4 regions of the Streptomyces sp. NPDC058373 genome follow, and region 1 is predicted to be linked to each of the others. Evidence: riboswitches for the same ligand, from Rfam matches in the RefSeq annotation. Region 1 holds a riboswitch; each other region holds the start of a gene.
The links. A riboswitch is a leader RNA that binds a small molecule or an ion and turns the genes downstream of it on or off. The one in region 1 is predicted to bind cobalamin.

Region 1 (7,134 bases):
CGTGCGCGTGATGGGTGCCGTACGGCTTGAGTCCGGCGCCGCGCATCTTGCCGAGGAGTTCGTCGGCCTTGTAGATGCGGATGTGGCCGCCCTCGACCTCGTGGTACTCGTCGGAGAGCGCCCAGCAGACCTTCTCCGGGCCGTAGCGGGGCACGGTGACCGCGATGCGGCCGCCGGGCTTGAGGACGCGGACCATCTCGGCGAGGACGCCCTTGTCGTCGGGGATGTGCTCCATCACCTCGGAGATGATGACGACGTCGAAGGACTCGTCGGGGAAGGGCAGGTTGAGGGCGTCGCCCTCCATCGCGGTGGCGGTGGCTCCGGCCGGGGCCTCACCGGCCTCCTTCATCGCCGCGAACCAGGTGGCGACCTCGCGGATCTCCTCGGCGTTGCGGTCCAGCGCCACCACCTGCGCGCCGCGCCGGTAGCACTCGAAGGCGTGGCGCCCCGCGCCGCAGCCCAGATCGAGCACGCGGTCGCCTGCGGCGAGCGGGAAGCGGGTGAAGTCGACGGTCAGCACGTGGACCTGCTTTCGCGGTCGGGTCGGGCGGTGGCGGCCGGGGCGGCGGGGCGACCCGGGCTCCCGGCGATGGCCTGGCGGTAGTGGGCGACGGTGCCGAGGGCGGCCTGGCGCCAGGTGAACTTGGCGAGGACCCGGGCGCGTCCGGCGGTGCCGAGGCGGCGGCGCAGCTCCGGGTCGGCGAGGAGCTTGCCGAGGGCGGTCGCGAGGGCCCCGGCGTCGCCGGGCGGGACGGCGAGGCAGGTGTCTCCGTCGGCTCCGGCCACCTCGGGGATGGCGCCGCCGGTGGTGGCGACCAGCGGGGTGCCGGTGGCCATGGCCTCGGCGGCGGGCAGCGAGAACCCCTCGTAGAGGGAGGGGACGCACGCGATCTCGGCGGAGCGGATCAGGTCGACCAGTTCGGCGTCGCTGATGCCCTTGACGAACTCGATGGCGCCGGTGAGGCCGAACCGCTCGATGGCCTGCGCGACGGGGCCGTCCTCGGCGGGGCGGCCGACGACGACGAGGTGCGCGTCGGGGTTCTCGGTGCGGAGCTTGGCGAGCGCCTCCACCAGGTGGACGAGGCCCTTGAGGGGTACGTCGGCGCTGGAGGTGGTGACGATCCGGCCGGGCACCTCGGCGACGGACGGGTCGGGCGAGAAGAGGTCGGTGTCGGCGCCGATGTGGACGACGTGGACCCGCTCGGACCGCACGCCGAAGTGGTCGACGATCTCCTGGCGGGAGGTGCCGGAGACGGTGAGGACCGACGGCAGCTTCCGGGCGACACGTTTCTGCATCCGTGTGAAGCCGTACCAGCGGCGGACCGAGAGGCGGCGGACGAACGAGTCGGCGGCGTCCAGTTCCAGCTGCCGGTCGACGGTGATGGGGTGGTGGACGGTGGTGACGAGCGGGGCACCGAGCGCGCGGGCGCCGCCGAGCAGGCCGTAACCGAGTGTCTGGTTGTCGTGGATGACGTCGAACCGTCCGGCGAGCGCGGCGAGATGGCGGCGGGCGCGGAGGCTGAAGGTGAGCGGCTCGGGGAAGCCGCCGGTCCACATGGTGGCGACCTCCAGCGCGTCGACCCAGTCGCGGTACTCGCCCCGGCGGGGGGTGCGGAAGGGGTCGGGCTGGCGGTAGAGGTCGAGGCTGGCCAGTTCGGTCAGCTCCACGCCCTCGTCGAGGACCGGGTAGGGCTGGGCGCCGATGACCTCGACGTGGTGGCCGAGCCGGGCCAGTTCGCGGGAGAGGTGGCGGACGTAGACGCCCTGGCCGCCGCAGAAGGGGTCGCCCTTGTAGGTGAGGAGGGCGATGCGCAGCGGGCGGTCGCCACCCGCGAGGGGGTCGCCCGAGGCCGGTTCCGGGGAGGCTTGCTGTCGTGCGGGGTCCGCCTCCATGGCCTCAGCGGTCACTACCCGGCCCCCTTCTGCCAGCACAATGTCCCGGGAGGTTACGCCGGGACTCCGATCCGCAACAAGTTTCGGCGCGGTCGGTCTTGATCGTTCACGAAGCATCGAATCTACCGGCAGGTAGCTCTTTCGGGTCCTCCGGAACAGGTGATTCGCACCACGACCCGGACGGCGCGGGCCCCGGGCTCCCGGCCACCGGGAAACGGCCCCGGCCCACCACACCCCCGCACCGGTACAGTGACCAGGTCGTCGTCAGGACCGAGTGAGGGGAAGCCGGTGGGAATCCGGCGCTGACCCGCAGCCGTGAGCCGCCCGGACATCCGGGCCGGCACAGCCGGAATGCCTCACCGGACTCATGACCGGCTCGCGCCGCCGGACCCCTCCGGCGGCCGGCACCGTCGAGGCATACGGAGCCGAGCCCGGCGCCTTCGCGCGCCCGTGCCCGGCTTCCTTCAGGAGAGGGCACCCACCACTCATGACCGTCCGTCGCAGCGCCCTGGCGCTCACCGCGCTGACCGCACTGACGGCGGCGTCGGCCGCCTTCGCTCCGGCCGCCGTCGCCGAGGACTCCCCCGCTCCGTCCCCCTCCGTCCGGGTGCCCTCGGGCCTGTACGGCGACGGCGACCCGACCTACGACGGCGTCTACCGCCAGTCCCTGGCCCTGCTCGCGCAGGACACCGCCGGGGTGGAGCCCGCGGCGAAGGCCGTCGACTGGCTGATGGGGCAGCAGTGCGAGGACGGTTCGTTCGCGCCGTTCCGCGCCGACCCGTCGGCCGCCTGCGACGCGAAGACGCCGGTCGACACCAACCAGACGGCCACCGCCGTGCAGGCGCTCGCCGCGCTCGGCGGTCACGACAAGGCGGTCGGCAAGGCCGTCGACTGGCTGAAGTCGGTCCAGAACGACGACGGCGGCTGGAGCTACACCCCCGGCGACGACACCGACACCAACTCGACCTCGCTGGTGGTCGGCGCGCTCGCCGCTACCGGGACGAAGGCCGCGTCGGTCACCTCCGGGAAGGACAGGACGCCCGAGGACGCGCTGCTCGGCCTCAGCCTGGAGTGCGCCGGCGGTGGTGCCTTCGCCTTCCAGCCGGAGAAGAACGGCGATCTGAACGCCAACGCCGACGCCACCGCCGCCGGGGTCCTCGGCGGCCTCGGCTCCTCGCTGGTCGTCACCAAGGGCAAGACCGGGGCGCAGCCGGCCTGCGAGAAGCCCGCCGACGCCCGGACGGCCGCCGCCAACGGCGCCGCCCACCTCGCCGGCCTGCTCGAGAAGGACGGCCACCTCACCTCCACCACGCCCGGCGCCGAGGACCAGCCCGACATCGGCAACACCGCCGACGCGGTGACCGCGCTGTACGCGGCCGGGCTGACCGACGCCGCGAAGAAGCCGCTGGCCTGGCTGAAGAAGAACGGACCCGCCTGGGCGAAGCAGTCCGGCCCCTCCGCCTACGCCCAGCTCGTGCTGACCGCACACGCCACCGGCACCGACCCGCGCGCCTTCGGCTCCACCGACCTGGTCGCCGCGCTGAACGCCACCGGTCCCGAGCCGGAGGCCGACGGGAAGGGCGGCTCCGACGCCCAGGGCGGCGAGGAGCAGGCGGCGGACGAGGACGGCTCGCAGCTCAGCGTCTGGTGGATCATCGGCGTCGGCCTGCTCGTCGGCGCCGGTGTCGGCCTGATGCTGAGCCTGCGCAACAAGTCCGGCCGCAAGTGACCCCCGGCTCCGCCGCGTCCCGCCCCGCCCGCCGCACCCTGCGGGCGGGGTTCGCGCTGCTCCTCGGGCTGCTGCTCGCCCTGCTGGTGGCGGCGCCCGCGCAGGCCGCCGGGTACCGGTACTGGTCGTTCTGGGAGCGCGAGGGCTCCACCTGGAGCTACGCCACCCAGGGCCCGACCCAGGCCCTGCCCGGCGACGGTTCGGTGCAGGGGTTCCGGTTCGCGGTGAGCGCGGAGGCCGACGACTCGGCCGCGCCCCGGGCGAAGGCCGGGTTCGCGGAGATCTGCGCCGCCACCGAGGAGCGCGCGGGCCGCAAGCGGGTCGCCCTCGTCATCGACTTCGGCACCGCCGCCGACGCGCCGGAGGGCGAGCGCCCGCCGAAGCCCCGCACCGCCTGCGCCAGTGTGGCCGAGGAGGCGAGCGCCGCCGACGCGCTGGCCGCCGTCGCGCCGCCGCTGCGGTACGACTCCTCGGCGATGCTCTGCGCCATCGTGGGCTACCCGGAGGCCGGGTGCGGCGAGCAGGTGTCGGGCTCGGGCGAGCCGTCCGCCGAGGGGACCTCGGAGGCGGCCTCGCCCGAGGCCGGGGAGCCGGAATCCGGTGCGGATTCCGGCTCCGGTCCCGGCGGTCCTTCGGCCGGGCTGCTGGTCGGAGCCGGCGCCGTGGCCGTGCTGGGCGCGGCGGCGGTGTGGCAGTCCCGCCGACGGCGCGGCTGAGCGGCGGTCCGGTGATGCACGGCCCCCTCCAGCAGGCCCGCCGGGCGCGCCCGGCGCTCCTCGCCCCGCTCGCGACGCGGTCCAACGCGCTGCACGCCGGGGCGTGGTGGCTGTGGGCGCTGGGCCTGGCCGCCGCCGCCTCGCGGACCCGCAACCCTCTGCTGCTCGCCCTGCTGATCGGCGTCGCGGGATACGTGGTCGCGGCGCGCCGCACCTCCTCGCCGTGGGCGCGCAGTTACGGGGCCTTCGTCAAGCTGGGTCTGGTGATCATCGCGATCCGGCTGCTCTTCGCCATGCTCCTCGGCTCACCGGTGCCGGGCACCCATGTCCTGTTCACCCTTCCCGAGGTCCCGCTGCCGGAGTGGGCGCGGGGGGTGCGGCTCGGCGGCCGGGTGACCGCCGAGGGCATGCTCTTCGCGCTCTACGACGCGCTGCGGCTGGCGACCCTGCTCATCTGCGTCGGCGCGGCCAACGCGCTGGCCAGCCCGGCGCGGCTGCTGAAGTCCCTGCCGGGCGCCCTGTACGAGGCGGGCGTCGCCGTCGTCGTCGCCATGACCTTCGCCCCGAACCTGGTCGCCGACGTCCGCCGGCTGCGCGCGGCCCGGCGGCTGCGGGGGCGCCCCGACCGGGGGCTGCGCGGCCTGTTCCAGGTGGGGCTGCCGGTGCTCGAAGGGGCGCTGGAGCGGTCGGTCGCGCTGGCCGCCGCGATGGACGCGCGGGGTTACGGCCGGACCGCCGCCGTGCCGCCCGCGATCCGGCGCACCACGGCCGCGCTGACGCTGGGCGGGCTGATCGGCGTCTGCCTCGGCACGTACGGGCTCCTCGCCGACCAGGGCGGCGGGTTCGGGGGGCCGGTGCTGGCGCTGGGGCTTGCCGCCGCGCTGGCCGGGCTGTGGCTCGGCGGGCGGCGGAGCGTGCGCAGCAGGTACCGGCCGGACCGGTGGGGGGTGCGGGCCTGGGTGGTCGCCGGGTCGGGGGTGGCGGTCGCCGCGCTCCTCGTCCACCTCGGCTCGGTGGCACCGGGGCAGCTCACCCCGCCGACGGTGCCGCTGACCGCTCCGACGCTGCCGCTGCGGCCCGCCGCGGCGGTGCTGCTGGGTCTGGTCCCGGCCTTCGTGGCGCCCCGGCCCCGGGAGGGGACGTGAGCGGCGGCGGTCCGACGCGCGGCGGGGCGGGCGCGGGTGGTGCGGTGGTGCGGTGGCAGGGCTCTCGTGGAGGTGCGGTGTGATCAGGTTCGAGGACGTCTCGGTGCGGTACGACGGTGCGCCGGAGCCGACCGTGCGCGGGGTCGATCTCACGGTGGCGGAGGGCGAGCTGATGCTGCTCGTCGGCCCCTCGGGGGTCGGCAAGTCGACCCTGCTGGGCGCGGTCAACGGCCTCGTCCCGCATTTCACCGGCGGCACCCTGCGCGGCCGGGTCACCGTGGCGGGCCGCGACACCCGCACCCACAAGCCCCGCGAACTGGCCGACGTGGTCGGCTCCGTCGGCCAGGACCCGCTGGCCCACTTCGTGACCGACACCGTCGAGGACGAGCTCGCCTACGCCATGGAGTCCCTGGGCCTCGCCCCGGACGTGATGCGCCGCCGCGTCGAGGAGACCCTCGACCTGCTGGGCCTGGCCGAACTGCGCGACCGCCCCCTCACCACCCTCTCCGGCGGCCAGCAGCAGCGCGTCGCGATCGGCTCGGTCCTCACCCCGCACCCCAGGGTCCTGGTGCTGGACGAGCCGACCTCGGCACTCGACCCGGCCGCCGCCGAGGAGGTGCTGGCGGTGCTCCAGCGCCTCGTCCACGACCTGGGCACCACCGTGCTGCTGGCCGAGCACCGGCTGGAGCGCGTGGTCCAGTACGCCGACCGGGTCGCCCTGCTGGCGGCTCCCGGCGCCGAGCTGGTGACGGGCGCCCCGGCCGAGGTCATGGCCGTCTCGCCGGTCCGCCCGCCCGTGGTGGCGCTGGGCGGGCTCGCCGGGTGGGCCCCGCTGCCGCTCACCGTCCGCGACGCGCGCCGCCGGGCGGCCGGGCTGCGTGAGCGGCTGGCGGAGGTCCCGGTGCCGCCGCCGGGCGGGGTACGGCTGCCGGGTCCGCCCGCGCGGCGGGGCGGCGCCGACGGCGGTACCGGCGGTACGCGGCGGGAGCAGCGCCGGGGCAGGCTGCGGGGGCTCTTCGGCTCCTCCCGCCCCCAGGCGGAGCGCGCCACCGGTGAGCCGTACGCGCAGGCCTCCCGGCTGGTGGTGCGGCGGGGCCGCGTCGAGGCGCTGCGGGAGGTGTCGCTGCGGGTCCGCGCCGGCGAGACGGTGGCCCTGATGGGGCGCAACGGCGCGGGCAAGTCCACCCTGCTGGGCTCCCTGGTCGGCATGGTCGAGCCCTTCTCGGGCACGGTCCGGGTGGGCGGGCTGACCCCGCACCGGACCCGCCCCCAGGAACTGATCGGCCACGTCGGCCTGGTGCCGCAGGACCCCCGTGACCTGCTCTCCGCCGACACGGTGGCCGCCGAGTGCGCCGCCGCCGACTCCGACGCCGGGGCCGAACCGGGCACCTGCCGGGCGCTGGTCGCCCGCCTGCTGCCCGGGATCGACGACGCCACCCACCCCCGCGACCTCTCCGAAGGGCAGCGGCTCACCCTCGCCCTGTCGATCGTGCTCACCGCGCGCCCGCCGCTGATCCTGCTGGACGAGCCGACCCGCGGCCTGGACTACGCGGCCAAGGCGCGGCTGGTCGAGGTGTTGCGGAACCTGGTCGCCGAGGGGCACGCGGTGGTCCTCGCCACCCATGACGTGGAGCTGGCCGCCGAACTCGCC
Region 2 (7,134 bases), on a different contig from region 1:
ACGTGCCCGCGGAGGCGGTGTCGCTCAGAGCAGCGGAGTCAGGAAACGGCGCAGGGCCTCGTCGTAGCCGTTGGGGTCGGCGTTCCACATGGCGGCGTGGGGGGCGTCGGGGACCGTCCGGAGGGTGATCAGGTCGGGGCGGCTGCGGGCGAGGGCGAGCGAGTACCCCAAGGGGGCGATCTCGTCGTCGGGGCCGTGGACCAGGAAGGTGGGGACGCGCAGGCCCTCGGGGCCGCCGATGTGCGGGAGCCGGTCGTCGCTGAGCCCGGTGCGGCCCTCGGCGGCGCGTACGGCGAGCGGCAGGAAGGCGCGCGGCACGTGCCTGGCGGAGGCCAGCGCCTGGACGGTCTCCTCACGGCCGAGGACCGGGGAGTCGAGGATGAGCCCGCCGATGCGGTCGCGCAGCGCGGAGCGTGCGGCGGCGAAGAGGGCCATGGTGGCGCCGGTGGACCAGCCGTAGAGGATGACGCGGGTGGCGCCGTTGGCGACGGCGAAGCGGATGGCGGCGTCGACGTCGCGCCACTCGGTGTCGCCCAGGTGGTTGAGGCCGTCCGGGGAACGGGGGGCGCCCCGGTCGCCGCGGTAGGCCAGGGAGAGCACCGGCAGGCCGAGGCGGTGCAGCTGCTCGGTCACGACCAAGGGGTGCTCGATGGTGCCGGCCAGGCCGTGGACGGCCACCACCCAGGTGCGGCGGTCGCCGGGCACCATCCAGCCGGGCAGGACGCCCAGTTCGCCGGGGATCTCGACCCCGGCGTAGGAGAGGCCGAGGGCGGTGGCGGGGTCGCCGCTGTAGAGCTGCGGGGTGAGCCAGGCCCGGTCGCCGGTGCCGGGGGTGCCGTGGAAGACGCGCTCCAGGCGGCGGACCACGGTGTCGGCGGCGACCTCGCCCTCGGTGCGGTCGAGCACCGGCCCCACGGCGGCGTGGAAGTCGCTTCCCGCGAGGCCGTAGCGGCCGGGGCGCAGGGAGGCGAGGTCGCGGGTGAGGACGATCCGCCCGCCCTCGGCCCGGTGGACCGTCAGCTTCGGTTCGGTCCGCAGCCGGTGGCCTGGTGGGAGCCGCAGGGCGGCGTCGCTGGCGTACCGGCCGGCCGCGACGGCGGCGACCCCGGCTCCGACTGCGGCGGTGACGGCCAGTGCCGTCGTTCGGGCGATACGCACCGCTCCAGTCTGCGGGCAGAGACCGCCTCCCGGCCAGTGGGCGTGGCCCGGGGGGTCACGTGGCGGGCGCCGGGCGGGCCGGGCGGCGGGTCAGCCCTCCGGCTGGCCGTAACCGCGCAGCCGGTCGGCGGCGGCCGCGAGCCGGCCGGTGTCGAGGAGGGCCGGGGTGTGGCCGGGGACGGAGCGGGCCAGCAGCCAGACGCGGCACATCCACTCCAGCTGGGCGGTGCGCTCCAGCGCCTGGCCGAGGGTGTCGCCGGTGGTGACGGTGCCGTGGTTGCGCAGCAGGCAGCCGGTGCGGTCGCGGAGGGCCTCGAGGAGGTGGGCGGCGAGTTCCCGGGTGCCGTAGAGGGCGTACGGGGCGGTGCGGACCGGGCCGCCGAACGCGGCCGCCATGTAGTGGACCGGCGGCAGGGTGTCGACGAGCGTGGAGACGGCGGTGGCGTGCGGGGCGTGGGTGTGGACGACGGCGCGGGCCGTGCCGGTGCGGTACACGGCGAGGTGGAGCGGCAGTTCGCTGGTGGGCTTCAGCGTGCCGAGGACCTGGCGGCCGTCCGGGGTGACGGCGACGGTGTCCTCGGGGCCGAGCTGGTCGTAGGGGACGCCGGTGGGGGTGATGAGGACGAGGTCCCGCGCGGTGCCGCCGCCCGGGCCGCCGGGGGTGACGCGGACGGAGACGTTGCCGGAGGTGCCGACCACCAGCCCGTCGCGGACGGTGGCCCGGGCCGTCTCCAGCAGGGCCCGCCAGGCGCGGGCGACGGTACCGTCCTGGTCCGCCAGGGCATCCTGGGCCTCCTGGACTTCCTGGTCTTCCCGGTGCTGCTCCAGCTTCTTCTCCATGGCGCGGGATCCTGCCACGGGGCTCCCCCGCGAGGGCAGCCGCCGCCCGAGGCGCGCCCCGCACCCCCAGCCCTCGCCCGGCGGCACTCCCCCGCCGGGCGGTCGCCCCGGCGTACGCACCCGCCCCCCGAAGCCCTCTCCGGCGCACGCCCCGTCCCCAGCCACCCACAGGGCATTCCGCTTCGCCGCCGCCGGCCCCGCCCGGGGCGTGCGACCTGCCTCACATCGCGGCTCCGCGGGCACCCCTGCCGAAGGCCGTGATCGAGGGCAGGAAAGGCCCCGGGAGCCGCTCCCCCACGGGGTCGGGGCGGGTCCGGGGACGAGGCGGCCGCCCGGGCTCCGGTTCGGGTCACCACGTTGCCCGGCTCAGTTCATCTTCCGTTCACTCAACACCCCTACGTTCAACGAGCCAACGACGTCCCACAGAAGTCCGGGTAAATGGAACACATCACGCTTCTCCTCGGGATCGTGATCGTGACCGCTCTCGTGTTCGACTTCACGAACGGTTTCCACGACACAGCCAACGCGATGGCCACCACCATCTCGACCGGCGCGATGAGGCCCAAGGCCGCGGTGGCGATGTCCGCCGTCCTCAACCTCGTCGGCGCGTTCCTCTCCGTGGAGGTCGCCAAGACGATCTCCGGCGGACTCATCAACGAGGACGGCCTGAAGACGGAAGTCATCTTCGCCGCCCTCGTCGGCGCCATTCTGTGGAATCTTCTGACCTGGCTCGTCGGTCTGCCGTCGAGCTCCTCGCACGCGCTCTTCGGCGGCCTCATCGGCGCCGCGGTGATGTCGGCGGGCTGGTCCTCCGTCAACGGCGGCACCGTCGTCACCAAGGTGCTGCTCCCGGCGCTCGCCGCGCCGCTCGTCGCCGGCCTCGCCGCGATGCTCGCCACCCGGCTGACCTTCCGGATCAACCGGAACGTGGACGAGAAGTCCACCGCCAAGGGCTACCGCGCCGGACAGATCGCCTCGGCCGGCCTGGTCTCGCTGGCGCACGGCACCAACGACGCCCAGAAGACGATGGGTGTCATCACCCTCGCCCTGGTGACCGGCGGTGTCCTCGCGCCCGGCTCCAACCCCCCGATGTGGGTCATCGTCTCCGCCGGTGTCGCCATCGCGCTCGGTACGTACCTGGGCGGCTGGCGCATCATCCGGACCATGGGCAAGGGCCTCACCGACCTCACGCCGCCGCAGGGCTTCGCCGCCCAGACCAGCGCCGCGACGGTCATCCTGGCCTCCTCCCACCTGGGCTTCTCCCTCTCCACCACCCAGTCGTGCTCCGGCGCGGTGATGGGTGCGGGCCTCGGCCGCAAGGGCGGTGTCGTCCGCTGGTCGACCGCCACCCGGATGTTCGTCGCCTGGGGCCTGACGCTCCCGGCCGCCGCCCTGGTCGGCGCGGCCGCCGAGTTCCTCACCAAGCAGGGCGACTGGGGCGTCGCCGCCACCGCGGTCCTGCTGGTCGGCGGGTCCTTCGCGATCTGGCTGCGCTCGCGCCGCTCCCCCGTCACCCACGACAACGTCAACGACGTCGAGCCGGGCCAGGACGAGCCCTCGGGCGTCGTCACCCAGGCCATGGCCTCCGTCGCCCCGCCGCCCACCGGCGCGGCCGCCGCCTCCGACGAGGCCGCCGCCTCGGACGCCTCCGGCGAGCGGGACGACGACGACCGGGACGGCGACGGTCCGGCGGGCGGCTCCCCGCTCTCCTCGATCCCCGGCCAGCCCGGCCACTCCTCCGCCGAACCGGCCCGGCCGGCCACGGTCTGACCCGGCCTCGCGTACGTAAGGACACCTCACCATGCACATCGACTGGGCAGCCCTCGGCGCCGTCTTCGGCGTGAGCCTCGTGGTCACCGTCGCGCTCGTCGGCTTCTTCACCCTCGGCATCGTGGGCCTCTCCAAGGGCGCGAGCAGCACGCAGGGCGGCGGATCCGGCGCCCTCGCCAGGACCGGCGGCTACCTCTGCTTCGCCCTCTGCGCGGCGGCGGTCGCCTACGGGATCTACATCATCGTGGCCTGAGGGCCACCTCCCGCCGCGAAGGGCGGACCGGACGTACGGCGTCCGGCCCGCCCTTCGGCGTACGGCGGCGCGGGCGCCCGGTGCCGCGCCGCCCCCGCTGTGGGGCTCCACACACTCTTCGCCGCAGGTCAACGGTGAGTTGACTGGTGTTCCGGGCACGTGGTGGACTGCCGGGGCCGAAACACGGAGGCAGCAGAGGAAGCCGGTGCGAATCCGGCGCGGTCCCGCCACTGTCACCGGGGAGCGGCATCTCCGCCGAGCGCCACGGCCCCCAGGGGCTGGAAGGCCAGGGGATGCCGCCGATCCGGAAGCCAGGAGACTCTCGCCCCCGGTCACGTCGAACCAGGGCGCGGACCCTGAGTGAGGACACACCGCCATGCGTGGCTGCCCGTCGCCGCCCCCTCCAGCCGTCCACCGGTCCCCCGAGCGCCGAACGGACTGAGCCCCGTGGACCGTGCCGGCCGCGTCTTCGCGTGCGGCGCCACCGCCGGGCTGCTGGCCGACGCCCTTCTCGCCGACCCCGGCCGGGGCCACCCCGTGGCCCTCTTCGGCCGGGCGGCCGCCGCCGTGGAGCGGCGCCTGTGGCACGACCACCGCGGCTGGGGCGCCCTGCACACCGCGCTCTGCGCGGGCGGCGCCACCGCCGCCGCCGCGCTGGCCGGTCGAGCCGTACGCCGCCACCCGCGCGGCGCCGTCGCGCTGACCGCCACCACGACCTGGGCCGTGGTCGGCGGCACCTCGCTGGTGCGTGAGGCCCGGCTGATCGGCGCCGCCCTCCAGGCCGGTGACGTGGCCGAGGCGCGGCGGCTGCTGCCCCGCCTCTGCGGGCGCGACCCGCAGGCGCTGGACGCCGACGCGCTGGCCCGTGCCGTGGTGGAGTCGGTCGCCGAGAACACCTCGGACGCGGTGGTCGGCGCCCTGGTCTGGGGCGCGGTCGCGGGCGTCCCCGGCCTCGTCGGGTTCCGCGCCGTCAACACGCTGGACGCCATGGTCGGCCACAAGTCGCCCCGGCTGCGCCGGTTCGGCTGGGCCTCGGCCCGCCTCGACGACGCCGTCGGCTACCCGGGGGCGCGGCTGACGGCCGCCCTCGCCGTCCTCGCCGGACCCGACCCGCGTGGCGCCGTCCGGGCCTGGCGCGCCGACGCGCACCGCCACCCGAGCCCCAACGCGGGCCCGGTCGAGGCGGCGTTCGCCGGCGCGCTCGGGGTGCGGCTCGGCGGGACCCTGGCGTACGGCGGGCGGACCGAGCACCGGCCGGTGCTCGGCGGCCAGGGCCGCCCGGTGCGGCCCGGCGACATCGAACGGGCCGCCCGGCTCTCCCGGCGCGTCGGGGCGCTGGCCCTGGTGGCGGGGGCGGGCGCACGCCTGGCCGCCGGAGCGGTACGCGGGCGCGCCCGGCGCGCGGGAACCGGGAAGGGACGGGCAGGGGCATGAGCGGCGGAGTGCTGATCGCGGGGACCACCTCGGACGCCGGGAAGAGCGTGCTGACGGCGGGCATCTGCCGGTGGCTGGCGCGGCGCGGGGTGAAGGTGGCGCCGTTCAAGGGGCAGAACATGTCCCTCAACTCGTTCGTCACCCGGGAGGGCGCGGAGATCGGCCGGGCCCAGGCCATGCAGGCGCAGGCCGCCCGCGTCGAGCCGACGGCGCTGATGAACCCGGTCCTGCTCAAGCCCGGCAGCGACCGCTCCAGCCAGGTCGTGCTGCTCGGCAAGCCGGTCGGGGAGCTGAGCGCCCAGGGTTTCTTCGGCTCGGCACGGCCCGGGGAGCCGGCGCGTGCGGTGGCGGGCGGCCGCCGTGAGGCACTGCTGGAACCGGTGCTGGAGTGCCTGGCCCGGCTGCGGGCCGAGCACGACGTGGTGGTCTGCGAGGGCGCGGGCAGCCCCGCCGAGATCAACCTGCGCCGCACCGACATCGTCAACATGGGCGTGGCCCGCGCGGCGAAGCTGCCGGTGCTGGTGGTCGGCGACATCGACCGGGGCGGGGTCTTCGCCTCGTTCTTCGGCACCACGGCACTGCTGGCCCCCGAGGACCAGGCGTTGGTGGCCGGGTACGTGGTCAACAAGTTCCGGGGCGACGTCGAGTTGCTGAAGCCCGGCGTCGAGATGCTGCGGGGCATCACCGGACGGCACACCTACGGCGTCCTGCCGTACGCCGACGGGCTCGGCATCGACGAGGAGGACGGGCTGCGGGTCTCGCTGCGCGGCGCGGTCCGCGAGTCGGTGGTGGCACCGCCGGTCGGCGAGGACGTGCTGCGGGTCGCGGTCTGCGCGGTGCCGCTGATGTCGAACTTCACCGACGTGGACGCGCTGGCCGCCGAACCGGGCGTGGTGGTGCGGTTCGTGGACCGGGCCGAGGAGCTGGCCGACGCCGACCTGGTGGTGGTCCCCGGCACCCGGGGCACGGTCCGCGCGCTGGCCTGGCTGCGTGAGCGGGGTCTGGCCGACGCGCTGCTGCGGCGGGTCGCCGAGGGGCGGCCGGTGCTCGGCATCTGCGGCGGCTACCAGCTCCTCGGCGAGCGGATCGAGGACGAGGTGGAGTCCCGGGCGGGCACCGTGGCGGGGCTCGGCGTGCTGCCGGTGCGAGTGCGGTTCGCGGCCGGGAAGACGCTGGCGCGGCCGGCCGGTTCGGCCCTCGGCGAGCCGGCCGAGGGGTACGAGATCCATCACGGCGTCGCCGAGGTACGGGGCGGCGAGCCGGTCTTCACCGACGCGGCCGGGCGGGCCCTGGACGGCTGCCGGGTCGGCGCGGTGTGGGGCACCCACTGGCACGGCTCGCTGGAGAGCGACGGCTACCGCAGGGCCTTCCTCACCGAGGTGGCCCGGGCCGCGGGCCGCCGCTTCGTCCCCGCCCCCGACACCTCCTTCGGCCTGCTCCGCGAGGAGCAGCTCGACCGGCTCGGCGACCTGATCGAGGAGCACGCCGACACCGAGGCGCTGCTGCGCCTCATCGAGCGGGGCGCCCCGCCCGGCCTGCCGTTCCTCCCGCCGGGAGCGCCATGACCCGCGCCCCGGTCAGCGAGCCTCACGCCCGCACGCCCGGGCTCCGCCCTCCCGGCGGCCCCGCGTCCCCTGTCCGCCGTACCCCTGCCGCCGCGCGGCGCGTGGTCTTGGTGA
Region 3 (7,134 bases), on a different contig from region 1:
GACAGCGCCAGCCGCGACACCGTCTTCCGGGCCCTGCTGGACAACCTGGGGGTGGTGGCCGACGCCGGCGAGGCCGGGGGCGGCGGCGCCGTGGACGCCGCCGCCGTACGCGAGGAGTTCCGCCGGGCCGGCAGCCCGCTCGGCGCCCTCGAACCCGCCACCATCGACGCGATGGTCGACAACTTCGCCGGCCAGGCCCGCCTGATGCGCCGCCACACCCCGCGCACCTTCCACGGCCCCGCCCTCTTCTTCACCGCCACCGTGGGCCGCCCCGCCGACGCCTTCCCCCACTCCCTCTGGGACCCGTACCTCACGGGCCCGCTCCACAACACCGATGTCCCCTACGCCCACGCCCAGTTGATGTCCCCGGACGCCCGAGCCCTCGTCGGCCCGGTCCTCGCCGAGGCCCTGGCCGCGCTGGACGGGGCCGGGCGGGGGCCCGACGGCTCACCCGCCTCCCCCTGAACGACCCCGCCCGTCCGGCGCACACCCGCCCCGGACGGACGGTCCCGCACGCCCTCCAGTGACCCAACCCGCACTGACCAAGCCCCTCACCAAAGGAGCCCCCATGACGAACCCCTTCGACGACCCCCGCACCCACCACCGCGTCGTCGTCAACGACGAGGGCCAGCACGCCCTGTGGCCCTCCTTCGCCGCCGTCCCCGCGGGGTGGGAAGCCGTCTTCGGCCCCGCCGACCAGGACGCCTGCCACGCCTACGTCGAGGAGCACTGGACCGACCTCACCCCGCGCAGCGCCCGCCGCACCGTCGCCGCATGAGCCGCGCCCCCCGCACACCACCCGGCGACGGGCCCGCCCTGCGCGCCGAAGGGCTCACCAAGCGCTTCGGCGCCAAGCAGGCCCTCGCCGGGGTCGACCTGCACGCCCCCGCCGGCACCGTCCTCGGTCTCCTCGGCCCCAACGGCGCCGGGAAGACCACCACCGTCCGCGTCCTGACCACCCTGCTCCGGCCCGACTCCGGCCGGGCGTGGGTGGCGGGGCACGACGTCCGCACCGACCCCGAGGCGGTCCGCGCCCGCCTCGGCCTCTCCGGCCAGTACGCCGCGGTCGACGAGAAGCTCACCGGCCGCGAGAACCTCTACCTGGTGGCCCGCCTGTACGGCATGCGGCGCGGCCCCGCCCGCCGCCGGGCCGCCGAACTCCTCGGCCGGTTCCGCCTGGCCGACGCCGCCGACCGCCCCAGCGGCACGTACTCCGGCGGCATGCGGCGCCGCCTCGACCTCGCCGGGGCGCTGGTCGCCCGCCCGGCCGTGGTCGTCCTGGACGAGCCCACCACGGGGCTCGACCCGCGCGGCCGCGCCGACACCTGGGCGTGCGTCCAGGACCTGGTCGCCACCGGCACCACCGTGCTGCTCACCACCCAGTACCTGGAGGAGGCCGACCACCTCGCCGACGCCATCGCCGTCATCGACCACGGCCGCGTCATCGCCCAGGGCACCGCCGCCGCCCTCAAGTCCCGCGTCGGCGGCGAACGCCTCACCCTCGCCCTCCCCGACCCCGCGACCCGCCCCACCGCCCTCGCCCTCCTGGCCCCCCTCACCCCCCACCAGCCCCACCTCGACCCGCGCACCGGCGTCCTCACCCTCCCCACCGACCACGGCCCCGCCACCCTCGAACAGGCCCTGACCACACTGCGCCACGCCGCCGTCCCCCTCGGCCCGGTCAGCCTCGCGCCCCCGACGCTGGACGACGTCTTCCTCGCCCTGACCGGCCAGGGGGCCGCGACGCCCGCGCCCGCCCCGGCCCCCGAACCCGCGAAGGAACCCGCATGGCGCCCGTGACCCGCGTCGCCAGGGACGCCACGATCATCGCCTGGCGCAACCTCCTGAACCTCCGCCGCACCCCCGGCTCGGTCATCGCCGCCCTGATCCAGCCGGTGATGTTCGTCCTGCTGCTCTCCTACGTCTTCGGCGGCAGCCTCGGCGGCGACGCCTACCGCACGTACCTGATGGGCGGCATCTTCGCCCAGGCCGTCACCTTCAACGCCGCCTTCACCGCGCTGGGCCTCGCAGGCGACCTGGACCGGGGCATCGTCGACCGCTTCCGCTCCCTGCCCATGTCCCCGATGGCGGTGATCCTCGGCCGCACCCTCTCCGACCTCACCATGAGCGTGCTGACCGTCACCGTCACCTCCCTCTGCGGGCTGTTCATCGGCTGGCGCATCGCCGGCACCCTCCCCGAGGCCGTTCTCGCCTACCTCCTGATCCTCCTCTTCGCCTTCGCCATGTCCTGGGTCGGCGCCACCATCGGCCTCACCGCCCGCAGCGTCGAGGTCGCCCAGAGCGCCGGCCTCATCTGGCTCTTCCCCGTCACCTTCCTATCCTCCGCCTTCGTCCCCACGGCCACCCTCCCCGCCGCCCTCCGCCCGATCGCCGACTGGAACCCGGTCTCCGCCACCGCCACCGCCCTCCGCGACCTCTTCGCCAACCCGGCCCCGCCCATGGCCCCCACCCGCGACACCTGGCCGGTCGTCCACGCCCTCCCGTACGCCCTGCTCTGCGCGCTGGGGATCACGGCGGTCTTCATGGGGGTGGCGGTGCGAAGGTTCCGCGAGGTGGGGCGCGGCTGACCCGCGACACCGCCGACTACCCTGACCGGGCAACCGGTTCGCCCCGCCCCCCAGGCGGGCGCGTCGCAAGAGGGAACCCGGTGGGAATCCGGGACTGCCCCGCAGCGGTGAGCGGGAACGACCGCCGTCCTACGCACTGGCCCCCTGGGGGCCGGGAAGCGACGGCCAGTAGGGGCTCGGCGGCAGGTCCGCCGGGCGGGCCCGCGAGTCCGAAGACCTGCCGTTGCCCGCGTGGCCGTCCGGCCGCGCGGTGACCTCGGCGAAGCCATCGCCGTGCGCGCACTCCCCGCCGAGGTTTCCTGCCAACTCGCGAAGGAGAGTTGACGTGCCCGAAACCACCGGCACCGCGCCCCGGACCACCAAGACCCCGGCCGACTCCCAGGTGAAGCTCGCCCACATCATGAGCGAGCACGACACCAACCTCTACGGCACCATCCACGGCGGCGTCGTGATGAAGCTGATCGACGACGCGGCCGCGGCCGCCGCCGGCCGCCACGCCGACGGCCCCGCCGTCACCGTCGCCGTCGACCGCATCGCCTTCCTCGCCCCCGTCCGCGCCGGCGACCTCCTCAACCTCCACGCCGCCCTGGTCCGCGCGGGCCGCACCTCCATGACGGTCGCCGTCCGCGTCACCGCCGAGTCCTGGAACACCTCGGGCCCCACCACCGAGGTCGCCACCGGCCGCCTCACCTTCGTGGCGGTGGACGACCGGGGGGCGCCGCGACCGGTCGCCGCGCTGGAGACGCCGGAGGAGCAGGGCTGAACCGACGGCGAAGGCCCGGGCGCCGCCACCGCGACGCCCGGGCCTCCTCCGACCGCTCCCCTCCTGCGGTGAGGACGCCTCACCCCGCCAGCAACCCCCGCACCGCCGACCGCTCCACCCGGTTCATCGCCCGCACCAGCACCGGCGTCAGCAGCACGAGCCCGATGCCGAGCAGGGAGGCCGCGCCGATCTGGAAGGGCGACTCCAGGTAGTAGGCGTGGTGGACGCCCGCGTCGGTGGTGAAGTCGAAGAGGCGGTAGCCGGGCCAGCCGACGAAGGTGGGGAAGACCCAGGCGTAGAGCGGGAGGAGGGCGACCACCCACCCCGTGGCCAGGAAGGTCAGCGTCACGACGAACGAGGCGATCCGCCACGGGAACATGACGACCTGGAACAGCACGGCCTTCCACCCCGCCACGTCCGCCAGCCGCTCCTTGATCCCGCCCTTACCGACCGGCGCGGGCGCCACCGTCCTCACCCCCAGCAGAGCCCCGGCCCGCCCCCGCTCCCCCGCCCCGAGCAGCCGCGCCCCGGCCAGCAGCACCGCCAGCACGGGCAGCCCGAGCACGGTGATCGCCAGCCCCGCGCCGGCCGAGAACAGGGTGACGGCGAAGACGAACCCGGCGATGGCGACGGGGAACGAGCTGAACACGTACCCGATCTCCCGCCAGGTCGCCGCCGCCAACGGCCCCCGCCGGACGACGGCGGGCCGCTCGGAGAAGGCCGACTCCTCGGAGACGTGCGGCAGGGGGCAGGTGGGGGGAGCGTCGACGGTGGCCATGGGTGACCTCTCATCCGGGAGGAGGGAGCGAGGGACGGAGCGACGCCGCGGCGATCGCGCTGCCCCGGGTGCGTGTCCACGATGCCGGTCCGGCGCCCCCCGGCGACATGGGGCGGCCGGGCGGACCAGGGGTGGGGTAATCCCCCGCCCCCGCCTCGGGCCGGCCTCCCTCCTACGCCGCCACCGCCTCCCCGGACGGCAGCCGCGCGCATCCCCGGCAGGCACGGGCCGACCCCGCGACCGCCGCGTGGGAGGCGGCCGCCAGAACACCGGCCAGCACGGTCAGCGGCCACTCCTCGGCGAGGCACGCGGCGGCGGCCAGGGCGAACGCCGTGACGGCCATGGCGAGGCTCGCCGCCGTCCCCGCCTCGATGTTCCCGCGCTACGCCAGAACCCAGACGGCCCCCGAAGCCACCGCCCTCCTCCACAAGATCTGCCGCAGCTACGCCTACGTCGGCATCGCCGTCCCGGTCCTCGGCATCGCCACCGGCGCCGCCCTCGGCGCCCTGACGGACGCCTGGCTCCTCGTCTCGATCGTGCTGACCGGGATCGCGGCGTGGCTGCCGGTGGCGGTGATCCTTCCGGAACAGGGATGGCTGCTGGACACGGCCACTTCGCGGGCATCCTCGACGCCTCACACAGCCACTTCGCAGACGCCCTCGACGCCTCACACAGCCACCCCGGACCCGCCCTCGACGACTGACACGGCCGACCCGGCCACCGCGGCGGACCGCCGCCCGGCGACCGCCAAGCTGGCCATGACCGCCGGTATCTTCAACTTGCTGTGGGCGACGGTGGTGGTGCTGATGATCGTGCGGCCTGGGTCCACGACGGGGGCGTGAGGGGGCCGCGCCAGGGGCCGCCCCGGGCTGCGGGTGACGGTCCGGGCGGGATCGGCCCAGCACCGGACTACCCGGCCCGCTCGGCCTCCGCCGCCTGCCCGGCGCCGCTCTCCTGGGCGCCGGTCGCCTTGGCGCCTGCCCCCGTAGCGGTGCCGGCTCCGGGGGTCCCGGCCACCACGGTCGACCGGGAGCCACCCCGCCGAAGCGGCCCGCGCCCACCGTCCATCGCCCCGCCGATCACCGCCAGGCCGAGCCCGACGACCGCCAGCGACGCCCCCACCAGCGCGGGCGAGGCCCAGCCCCACCCGGCCGAGATGACCAGGCCGCCGAGCCAGGCGCCGCCGGCGTTGGCGAGGTTGAAGGCGGAGTGGTTGGAGGCGGCCGCCATGGTCGGGGCCTGTTCGGCCTTGGCCATGAGCAGCATCTGCACCGGCGTGGTGATGAAGGAGCCCATGGCGCCGATCAGCAGGACGCAGACCAGGGCCGTCGCCGTGTGCTGCACCGCGAAGTAGAAGGCGAAGAGAGTGACGGCCATGACCGCGAGGCCGCCGTACAGCGTCGGGCGCAGCGCCCGGTCGGTCATCGGGCCGGCGAGGAGCGTGCCGAGCGTCATGCCCACGCCGTACAGCGCGAGGACCAGCGTCGTGGACGACTCCGCCATGCCGGTGACCTCGGTCAGCATCGGCACCAGGTAGCTGTAGACGGCGAAGCAGCCGCCGAAGCCGACGACGGCGGTGGCGAGCCCGATCGCGATGTGCCGGTTGCCCATCGCCTTCATCTCGTGCCGGATACCGGCGCCCTCGGCGCGCGGCTGGTGCGGTACGAGCCGGGCCAGCGACGCCAGCGCGACCAGCCCGATCACGGCGACCGCCAGGTACGCCGACCGCCACCCGAACTGCTGCCCCAGCGCCGTACCGGCCGGCACCCCGACGATGTTGGCCACGGTCAGCCCGAGGAACATGGTCGACACCGCCCGCGCCGCCCGCTCCGGTGCGACCAGCCGCGACGCGACCACGGCCCCGACCCCGAAGAGCGCCCCGTGCGGCAGCCCCGCCAGCACCCGCGCCGCGAAGAGCGTCCCGAACCCGGGCGCCAGCGCGGAGGCGACGTTCCCGACCACGAAGAGCCCGGCGAGCAGGAGCAGCAGTTTCTTGTGCGGAATCTTCGCCCCGAGCCCGGTGAGCAACGGCGCCCCCACCACGACCCCGAGCGCGTACGCGGAGACGAGGTTGCCCGCCTGCGGGACGGACACCCCGACCCCGTCGGCGATCTGCGGCAGCAGACCCATGGAGACGAACTCGGTCGTCCCTATCCCGAAGGCGACGACGGCGAGTGCGAGCAGGGCCAAGGGCATGACGGGGTACCTCCGAGGGGCGGTGGTGCGGGCGGACACCGGGCGCGTACGTACAGGACACGGCTACGGGCGGACACGCGAGCCGGGGAATCCGGCCACCGCGACCTCCGGCACCGGCGATTCCGGCCCCGCCGGGCCCCGTTGCCCAGCGCACGCCGAAACGAGGGACGGCGCACCGGCCCCTCAGAGGGCAGCGCGCGGGACGGGCGGGGCATTCCGGGTGGGACGGAGGAATCGGAGTGAGCCGCGCCACGCCGCACGGGACGGCGTGCCCCCGCGCACCCCACCCGTCCCGCGCGACCGAACGAACCCCATTCTCCGGAACCGCCGTACCAAAGCAGTCGTCCCGCGATAGATAGGGACCATCGCCACAGCCTGCCCCTACCCGGCCAGGGGCGCAGGCACCGGCCTGTGGCGGCGGCCTCCGCCCGTACCGGAGGCGGCACTGCGAGAAGGGATGCGGATGACGGAACCTGCGGGCGCGGTCGACCGCCGCGCCGACACGCGCGAGCAGACCATCGCCGAGGAACAGAAGGCGGTCCACCATGCCTACGACTGCTACGAGGCCCGGCTCGCCGAACTGACCGACAACTCCGCGGCCCGCGCCTCCGCCAGCGGCAAGGACGGCGTCGCCAACCGCGTGGCGAGCGACGCGCGGGCCGCCGCCTACGGCGGACTCGACGGCGAGGCACTCGTCATCAGCCGCGTCGACCTGCGCGAGGGGGCCGGTCAGGAGACCGAGACGCTGTACGTGGGGCGGCGGCCCGTCTCCGACGTGCGCACCCGCGACACAGTCGTGGTGGTGTGGA
Region 4 (7,134 bases), on a different contig from region 1:
GGTCGACGCGGGGTCGCGGGACGGCACCGCCGACGCGGTACGGGCCGCCCATCCCGAGGTCGAGGTCCACCGGGCCGGGCCGCAGGTCCGCTGGGGGGAGGGGATCAGGATGGCGAGCCGGAACAGCCGGGCGGCCGGGGCGACCCCCTTCACCCATCAGTTCTGGCTGCGCGACGACGTGGTCCTCGCCGACGAGGCGCTCGCCCTCCTCCTGGCCACCTCCCGGGCGCTCGGCGACACCGCCGTGGTCGTCGGCGCCGTCCGCGACGGCCGGGTGCCCGGCGCCCGCCCCGGCACCGCGCCGCTCGCCTACTCCGGGCGCCGCCGCACCCGCCGCCCGCACCGCCTGCCGCTGGTCGAGCCGACCGGCCGTACCGAGCCCTGCGACACCTACGACGGCGCCGCCGTGCTGCTGCCGCGCGCCGCCCGCGACCGGGCGGGCGACCTCGACCGGGCCTTCCGGCACGCCCTCGGCGACCTCGACCACGGTCTGCGCGCCCGCCGCGCCCGCGTCCCCGCCTTCGTCGCCCCCCGCACGGTCGGCGAACGCCACACCGCGCCCCTGCCGCCCGCCTCCGAGGAACCCGGCATCGGCGTCCGCGAGGCCCTGCGCCGCCGCGCCGCCGAACTCCCGCCCCGTACCTGGTGGACGTACTGCCTGCGCCACACCGGCGCCCGGGCCCCGCTCCTGATGGCGGCCCCGTATCTGCGCACGGCCCTGCGCGCGGCCCGCGCCTGAACGAGCGGCAGGCGTCGGGCACGGGCGCCGCCACCAGCTCGTACCGCTCAGCTCGGTGACGGCCGCCTCGGCGCTTGCCCGCGCCACGCCCGCTCCCGGCGGCCCTCGCCGCCTGTGCGGCTGACGCCGCTGCCGCCGTCACGCGGCCGTTCCACACCCACCGCCGAACAGCGGTGGCAACCATCCCGCCCGGACCCGACCCGGAACGGTCACGCGGGATAGTGCCAGGCAACGAGGGTACGGGGCAAGGCGGTTGCCCTCCCACCCCAACCAACATCCAACCACCCCTCCCCCACACACCAGCCCCCCACCACCACCCAGCCACCGGGCCACCGGGCCACCGGGCCACCGGGCCACCGGGCCAACCCCAGCCCGGCCGGCGCTTGAGGCCATCAGTGACGGGGAGGCGGAGGCGGCGCCCAGCCAACCCCCAGCCCGGCCGGCGCCTGAGGCCATCAGTGACCGGCACCGTCAGGCGGAGCCCAGCCACCGATCAGCCCGGCCGGCGCTTGAGGCCACCCCGCCCTCACCCGGCGGAGCCAGGAAGCTCCAGGGCAGCCGCCAGCGCCCGCCACTCCGCGATGGGCAGATCCCGCATGGGATCAGGAGTGACCACCTGGAGCGCCACATGATCAGCCCCCGCCTTCTGAAAGGCAGCCACCCGCGCCCGAATCCGCTCGGCACCGCCGTACGCCACCACCGCGTCCAGCAGCGCGTCACTCCCCCCGTCCTCGAAGTCGGCCTCTCCGAACCCGGCCCGCCGCAGGTTGTCGGTGTAGTTGGGCAGCTCCAGGTAGAAGCGGAGGTAGGCCCGGGCGGTCTCGCGCGCCCGGTCGAGGTTGTCGTCGAGCACCACCTTGAGCTCGGGCGCCAGCAGCGGCCCGACCCCGAGAGCCTCACGCGCCTCGGCGACGTAGTCCTCGGTCACGAGGTACGGATGGGCCCCGGCCGCCCGCTCCTTCGACAGCTGGAGCATCTTCGGCCCGAGCGCCGCCAGCACCCGCTGTCGGGCCGGGACCGGGTTGGGTGCCTCGTCCAGCGCGGTCAGGTACTCCTTCATCGCCGTGTACGGCTTGGCGTACTGATCCGGCGCCAGCACCTGGTGGCTGGCGCCGATCCCGAGGACGAAGCGGTCCTCGTTGGCGCGGTTGGCGTCGCAGGCCTCCTCGGCGACGCGGTCGGCCGGGTGGTCCCAGATGGAGAGGATGCCGGTGGCGACCCGTAGGTGGTGGGTGGCGGCGAGGACCGCCTCGGCGTCGGCGACGCTCGCACTGCCGCCGACCCAGATGGTCCCGTAGCCGAGCGCCTCGATCTCCTCGACGGCGTCGGTGATGGCTCCGTCCCGCCCCGTCCCGTCGGAGATCCGGAGCGCGCCGCTCCAGATGCCGACGGTGCCGAGGCCGAGTTCATGGGCGGCGGTGGTGTTGGCGGGGCTGGTCATGGGTCTCGCTCCTCCTTCTCGGGCGGCCGCGAGCCGACGGGCCGCGGCCGCCTACGGGCCCGTCCCGGGCGGCGGGGCCGGGCCCGGCGGCCGGTCGGGTGTGGCGGGGGCTGGTGCCCCACCGTGGACATCCTGCTGTCCGGGGCCGGTCATTCCCGGGACCCACGACGCCGGGAGACCCGGGTGGCGGCGAGGCCGCCGGCCACCCGGCCCGCCGCACGGCCCCTGTGACGGGATCTCGGGCCCCGCCCGGCAGCCCGGTGGCAGGATGCCCGGATGGACACCTCCCCTGCCCACGTCCCTGCCCCGCCCCGCGCCCCGCACCCCTGCCCGCTCCGCCTGGACGAGGCGCTGGCCAAGGTCGACGCCCTGTGGAGCCCCCGGGTCGTCACCACCCTCAACGACTACGACGTCAAGGTCGCCCGGCTCCAGGGCGCCTACGTCTGGCACGCCCACCAGGACACCGACGAACTCTTCCTCGTCGTGGACGGCACCCTCCACATCGACCTCCGCGACGCCCCCGACGCCGGGGAACGCACCGTCACCCTGGGGACCGGGGCCCTCTTCACCGTCCCCCGGGGCGTCGAACACCGCCCGCACACGGAGTCCGGAGCCCAGGTGGTCCTGCTGGAGCCGTCCGGGACGCTCTCCACCGGGGACTACGCGGGCGAGGTCCCCGACCACATCGACGCGACGACCGGGCGGAAGTGACTGAGGGGGCCTGGCGCCCCTCAGCGCCGCCCTGCGAGAATCCCCCCGCACACGCGACGGCGGACGAGGAACCCGGTGGGAATCCGGGACGGTACCGCCACTGTGAAGGGTGAGCGACCCGAAGGACGGCCACGGTCCCAGGCGTTGGAGCAGGGACGGGAAGGCCCGGGGAGCGTCGAACCCGAGTCAGGAGACTCACGCCGTCGCACCTCGGCACAGCGGGGCGGATCTCCCCGAGAGAGGACGGTGGCACGCATGTGCCCGTACGTCTGGACCCCGGCGCGGAGCCACCCGCGCCCCTGCCCCCTCACCCCGCAGGCCCGTACGCGGTGAGCGCCACCCTCACTCCGCTGCTCGGCCGGCTCACCGCCGTCGGCCCCTACTTCACCGCCGACACCACCCCGCGCGCCGACCCCGCCGAAGGCGGTTTCCGGCCACTCGCCGAACTGCACGGGGACGGCTTCGTCCCGTACGTCGCGGAGATCGGCCGGCGCATGGGCGTCGGGCCGGGCCGGATCGCCGCCTCCACCGCGCAGCTCGGGATCGCCTCGCGGCTCTGGTCGCTCGCGCTCGGCTGCGCCGCGCTCGGCGGGGAGGTCCCCGACCTCGATCCGGCCCGCGTCTGGTGGTACCGGGCGCCGGGCGGGCCGCTCGAACTCCGCGTCCCCGCCCCCCGCCCCCTGCCCGGGCCGCTCCCCGACGCCCTGCACTGGGCCGTCACCACCACCCACCTCGCACCGCTCGCCGCGACCGCACGCGCCCACTACGCGCTCTCCCCCCCGGGTCCTGCGCGGCAACTCCGCCTCCGCCCTGGTCGGCGCCCTGCGCGTCCTGACGAACCAGGCCCCGGACACCCCGCACCCATCCGTCCCCCTGGTCGAACGCCTCCTCGCCACCCCGCCCCTCGCCGGCTCCGGCGCCTTCCTCCACGAGGAGGGGCTCGGCATCGCCTTCACCCGCCGCAGCTGCTGCCTCTACTACCGGGTCCCGGCCGAGAAGTGCGGCGACTGCGTACTGAGGACGCGTACGCCCCGAGCCCGTACGCCCCGGAAACGTACGGGCCCGCCTACCGAGGAGCCGTCCGCGTGACCGGGCGCCGCTCGTCCCCCTGGCCGGCCTGGTCCGCGGGGCCCCCGAGGGGCGTGTCCGCCGTGACCTCGCGGACGTGGACGACCCCGTCGAACCACTCCCCCGGCGACCGCCCCGCCATGTAGTGCGCCGCGCTCTCCCGAGGGTCGAACCCGGGCCCGATCAGCCGCACCCGTGCTGGCGCCGCCAGCCACTCCGCGACCGCGCCGGGCAGCTCCCCGCTCCCCTCGCCCACTCCGCTCACATCCACCCAGTACGCGTCGGGCCCGCCCCGCCCGAACACCTCGTCGAGGTACCCCTCGGGCGACGGCGGCACGTCGTACGGGATCGCCCCATGGCTGAAAGTCACCCCGACGGAGAGGTAGGCCGGGCCGAGGCGCTCGCGCAAGAAGCTCCCGGCGTTCCGGTGCGTCTCGGGCGGTGACGGGGGCGTCACCGCCCGCGGCTCGCCCACCGCCATGTGGGCGAGCCCGCCCCAGTAGACGATCTTGTCCCCGCTGCGGCGGCACCATCCGAGGGTGTCCTCGGCCAGCTCCCGCTCGATCCCGGCCATCCCGGCGAGCCGCGGCCCCCGCTCGCCCCCGGGCGACGGCCGGGCGAATCGCACCTGGTCGGCGGGGTTGCGCAGGTTGTACGCCCGCATCCATTCGACCAGCCCGAGGATCTCCTCGGACCGCCAGAACAACCGCGCCCCGGCGGGCATCGCCCGCGGACCGCCCTCGCCCGTCCGCACGTACCCGTCGATCCCGACCGCGACCGGATCGTCCCCCTCCGACGCCACCGACCGGAATCCCGCCTCCTCCACCGGCACGCGCACCATGCGATGCGCCACCACCGCCAACTCCCGCCCCTGGCGGCAGGCGACCCCGACGGCCACCACCTCGGCGCCGCGGTCGCGTACGAGCGAGACGAAGGCCGCCAGGTCGCCCGACGGGGCTTGCGTGTCAGCGGCGTTCAGCGGATGGGCGCGGGCTCCGAGCCACTGGACGATCTGAGCGGTGCTGGTGTCCATGGTGTCCGGGTCCCCTTCGGTCGGGCGGTGCGGCCTCTGCGAAGGAGCCTCGGACGTCAACTTCGGTTGAGGTCAAGGGAGGGGCGGCGGCCCAAGAGGCACGCGCGAGCGAGCGGGACGCGACCCGGTCCGGTCGCGTCCCGCTCGGTTCGGGGGCCGCCCCGCGGGCAGCCGTGTCCGCTACAGAGGCGGCGCGTCCGGGCGCTCCGTGCACAGCGCCCAGATGACGAAGATGCCGAGGGCGATGTTGAGGAGGGCCCAGAGGGGGAGGTAGGGGAGCCACATGAAGTTGAGGATGACGGTGACGGCGGCGAGGCCGACGCCGGTGGCCTTGGCCCAGGTCTGGCCGGTGAGGATGCACCAACCGGTGATGGCGACCAGGACGCCGAGGAAGAGATGGATCCAGCCCCAGGCGGTGACGCTCATCTTGAAGGCGTAGTCGCCGAGGCCCGCGTAGACGGTGTTGTCGGCGATGCCCGCGATGCCCTGGAGGAAGCCGAAGACTCCCTGGATGAGCAGGAGGACGCCCGCGAGGACCGTGCCGCCGGTGGCCCAGGCCTGGCGGGTGGAGTCGTCCTCCGGGACGTCGGCGGCGCCGGTGTGCGCGCCGCTGTGCGCCTCACGGGGGTCGGGGGTCTCGTGCTGATCGCTCATGTCGGGTGCCCTCTCATCGACGGCGTGGCTTCGTCCAGCGTCGGGGCCCGGCACCGGGGGCGCGCGGAGGGCTGGGCCGAACGGGTGACGGCCCCCGGGCGGGCCGGGCCCCGGGGAGAGGCCGTACGAGCCGGGCCCACGCCGAACGCCTCTGGAGAGTGCACGGGAATTCACTCGCGGCGCCGGCGTTGTCCCTGGTGTCGTGGACGGCGAACGGGCAGCGCGGCGGGAACCTGGGACGAAGGAGCGTGGCGGGATGGCGGTGGGGGCGGACCGGGGATGTCTCTTCTGCGCGATAGCGCGCGGGGAGGCTGCGGCCAGCACGGTGTACGAGGGGGACCGGGTCGTCGCCTTCATGGATCTCCAGCCGGTGACGCCCGGCCACGTCCTGGTCGTGCCCAAGGCGCACGCGGCGGGGCTGGAGGATCTGCCGGAGGCGCTCGGGGCCGAGCTGTGGCAGGTCGCGCACCGGATCGGACGCGGGCTGCGCCGGTCGGGGCTGCGGTGCGAGGGGGTCAACCTCTTCCTCGCCGACGGGGAGGCCGCCTTCCAGGAGATTTCCCATGTGCATCTGCATGTCTTCCCGCGGTACGCGGGGGACCCGTTCCGGATCGACGCGGACTGGCAGGTGCGCGACCGGGGGACGCTCGACGCGACGGCCGGGGCGGTCCGGGCCGGGCTGACGGAGCTCGCGAACACCTGAAAGCCCTCGCACAGAGGCTGAGCCACGCCATGCCCCGCCGAGCCGCGTCCTCCGGCGGCAGCCGTCCCGCCCGGGTCAGGGTCGCCCAGAACACCTCGGTGAACAGCCCGGGCTGGACGCCGCCCCCGGCCGACTGAAAGCGGCAGACGAACCGCCCGTTGGAACCGCTTCCACCACGCCCGCGTCGCCACCATCGTCGCCGCCTTCGCCCTGCTGGTCGCCGCCCTCACCTGACCCCGAGGGCCGACACTCGCCCGATGCCGGGATAAACCGCGGGCCGCCGGCGACCCGCGGCGACGGCTCGCGCCGACCCCGCGCCCCGGCCACACGCCCCGATTGACAAAGCCCCGCCCCACCGTCACCATCATTGTGCTATTCCATATACACAATGATGGTGACCATGACGGAGGACGCACAGGCGTGATCACGTTCCAGATCGAGCGGCGCAGCGGGGTCGCCACGTACATGCAGATCGTCTTGCAGACGAAGCAGGCTCTGCGGCTGGGGGTGCTCGTCCCCGGGGACAAGCTGCCGACGGCCAAGGAGGTCGTCCAGACGGCGGCGATCAACCCGCACACCGTGCTCAAGGCCTACCGGGAGCTTGAGCGCGAGGGGCTGGTCGAACTCCAGCCGGGGCGTGGCACCTTCGTGCGGCGCGGGCTCGGCACCCCGGACGCCACCTCGGACGCGCCGCTGCGCGCGGAGCTGACCGCGTGGCTGCGGAAGGCCGAGGAGGCGGGGCTCGACGCGGAGGACGTGACCGCGCTCTTCGACGCCTGCCGGGC

Region 2: it holds a riboswitch for cobalamin, as region 1 does, so the genes downstream of both, ACFWMZ_RS19270 (cobalamin biosynthesis protein) here and ACFWMZ_RS26090 (prenyltransferase/squalene oxidase repeat-containing protein) in region 1, are expected to answer to the same signal.
Region 3: it holds a riboswitch for cobalamin, as region 1 does, so the genes downstream of both, ACFWMZ_RS22465 (acyl-CoA thioesterase) here and ACFWMZ_RS26090 (prenyltransferase/squalene oxidase repeat-containing protein) in region 1, are expected to answer to the same signal.
Region 4: it holds a riboswitch for cobalamin, as region 1 does, so the genes downstream of both, ACFWMZ_RS22575 ((2Fe-2S)-binding protein) here and ACFWMZ_RS26090 (prenyltransferase/squalene oxidase repeat-containing protein) in region 1, are expected to answer to the same signal.

The regions. Positions count from the first base shown of each region.
Region 1 covers NZ_JBHXJE010000063.1:19,566-26,699, forward strand. The annotation lists gene ACFWMZ_RS26080 (methyltransferase domain-containing protein) at 1-520, opposite strand, end outside; gene ACFWMZ_RS26085 (glycosyltransferase family 4 protein) at 514-1,908, opposite strand; cobalamin riboswitch at 2,133-2,271, shown strand; gene ACFWMZ_RS26090 (prenyltransferase/squalene oxidase repeat-containing protein) at 2,381-3,622, shown strand; gene ACFWMZ_RS26095 (SCO2322 family protein) at 3,619-4,338, shown strand; gene ACFWMZ_RS26100 (CbiQ family ECF transporter T component) at 4,350-5,483, shown strand; gene ACFWMZ_RS26105 (ABC transporter ATP-binding protein) at 5,563-7,134, shown strand, end outside.
Region 2 covers NZ_JBHXJE010000033.1:24,101-31,234, reverse strand. The annotation lists gene ACFWMZ_RS19290 (alpha/beta hydrolase) at 25-1,158, opposite strand; gene ACFWMZ_RS19285 (class II aldolase/adducin family protein) at 1,249-2,016, opposite strand; gene ACFWMZ_RS19280 (anion permease) at 2,437-3,768, shown strand; gene ACFWMZ_RS19275 (hypothetical protein) at 3,800-4,021, shown strand; cobalamin riboswitch at 4,216-4,343, shown strand; gene ACFWMZ_RS19270 (cobalamin biosynthesis protein) at 4,469-5,455, shown strand; gene ACFWMZ_RS19265 (cobyric acid synthase) at 5,452-7,020, shown strand.
Region 3 covers NZ_JBHXJE010000044.1:7,466-14,599, reverse strand. The annotation lists gene ACFWMZ_RS22485 (amino acid adenylation domain-containing protein) at 1-465, shown strand, start outside; gene ACFWMZ_RS22480 (MbtH family protein) at 569-778, shown strand; gene ACFWMZ_RS22475 (ATP-binding cassette domain-containing protein) at 775-1,800, shown strand; gene ACFWMZ_RS22470 (ABC transporter permease) at 1,788-2,588, shown strand; cobalamin riboswitch at 2,656-2,807, shown strand; gene ACFWMZ_RS22465 (acyl-CoA thioesterase) at 2,914-3,351, shown strand; gene ACFWMZ_RS22460 (sensor domain-containing protein) at 3,431-4,129, opposite strand; partial or broken gene ACFWMZ_RS22455 (hypothetical protein) at 4,302-4,493, opposite strand; gene ACFWMZ_RS22450 (hypothetical protein) at 4,471-4,971, shown strand; gene ACFWMZ_RS22445 (MFS transporter) at 5,039-6,325, opposite strand; gene ACFWMZ_RS22440 (ATP-dependent DNA helicase) at 6,789-7,134, shown strand, end outside.
Region 4 covers NZ_JBHXJE010000044.1:36,687-43,820, reverse strand. The annotation lists gene ACFWMZ_RS22590 (glycosyltransferase family 2 protein) at 1-739, shown strand, start outside; gene ACFWMZ_RS22585 (TIGR03620 family F420-dependent LLM class oxidoreductase) at 1,266-2,180, opposite strand; gene ACFWMZ_RS22580 (cupin domain-containing protein) at 2,457-2,891, shown strand; cobalamin riboswitch at 2,955-3,088, shown strand; gene ACFWMZ_RS22575 ((2Fe-2S)-binding protein) at 3,501-3,980, shown strand; gene ACFWMZ_RS22570 (erythromycin esterase family protein) at 3,958-4,992, opposite strand; gene ACFWMZ_RS22565 (hypothetical protein) at 5,173-5,646, opposite strand; gene ACFWMZ_RS22560 (HIT family protein) at 5,909-6,349, shown strand; partial or broken gene ACFWMZ_RS22555 (TetR family transcriptional regulator) at 6,384-6,479, opposite strand; gene ACFWMZ_RS22550 (GntR family transcriptional regulator) at 6,770-7,134, shown strand, end outside.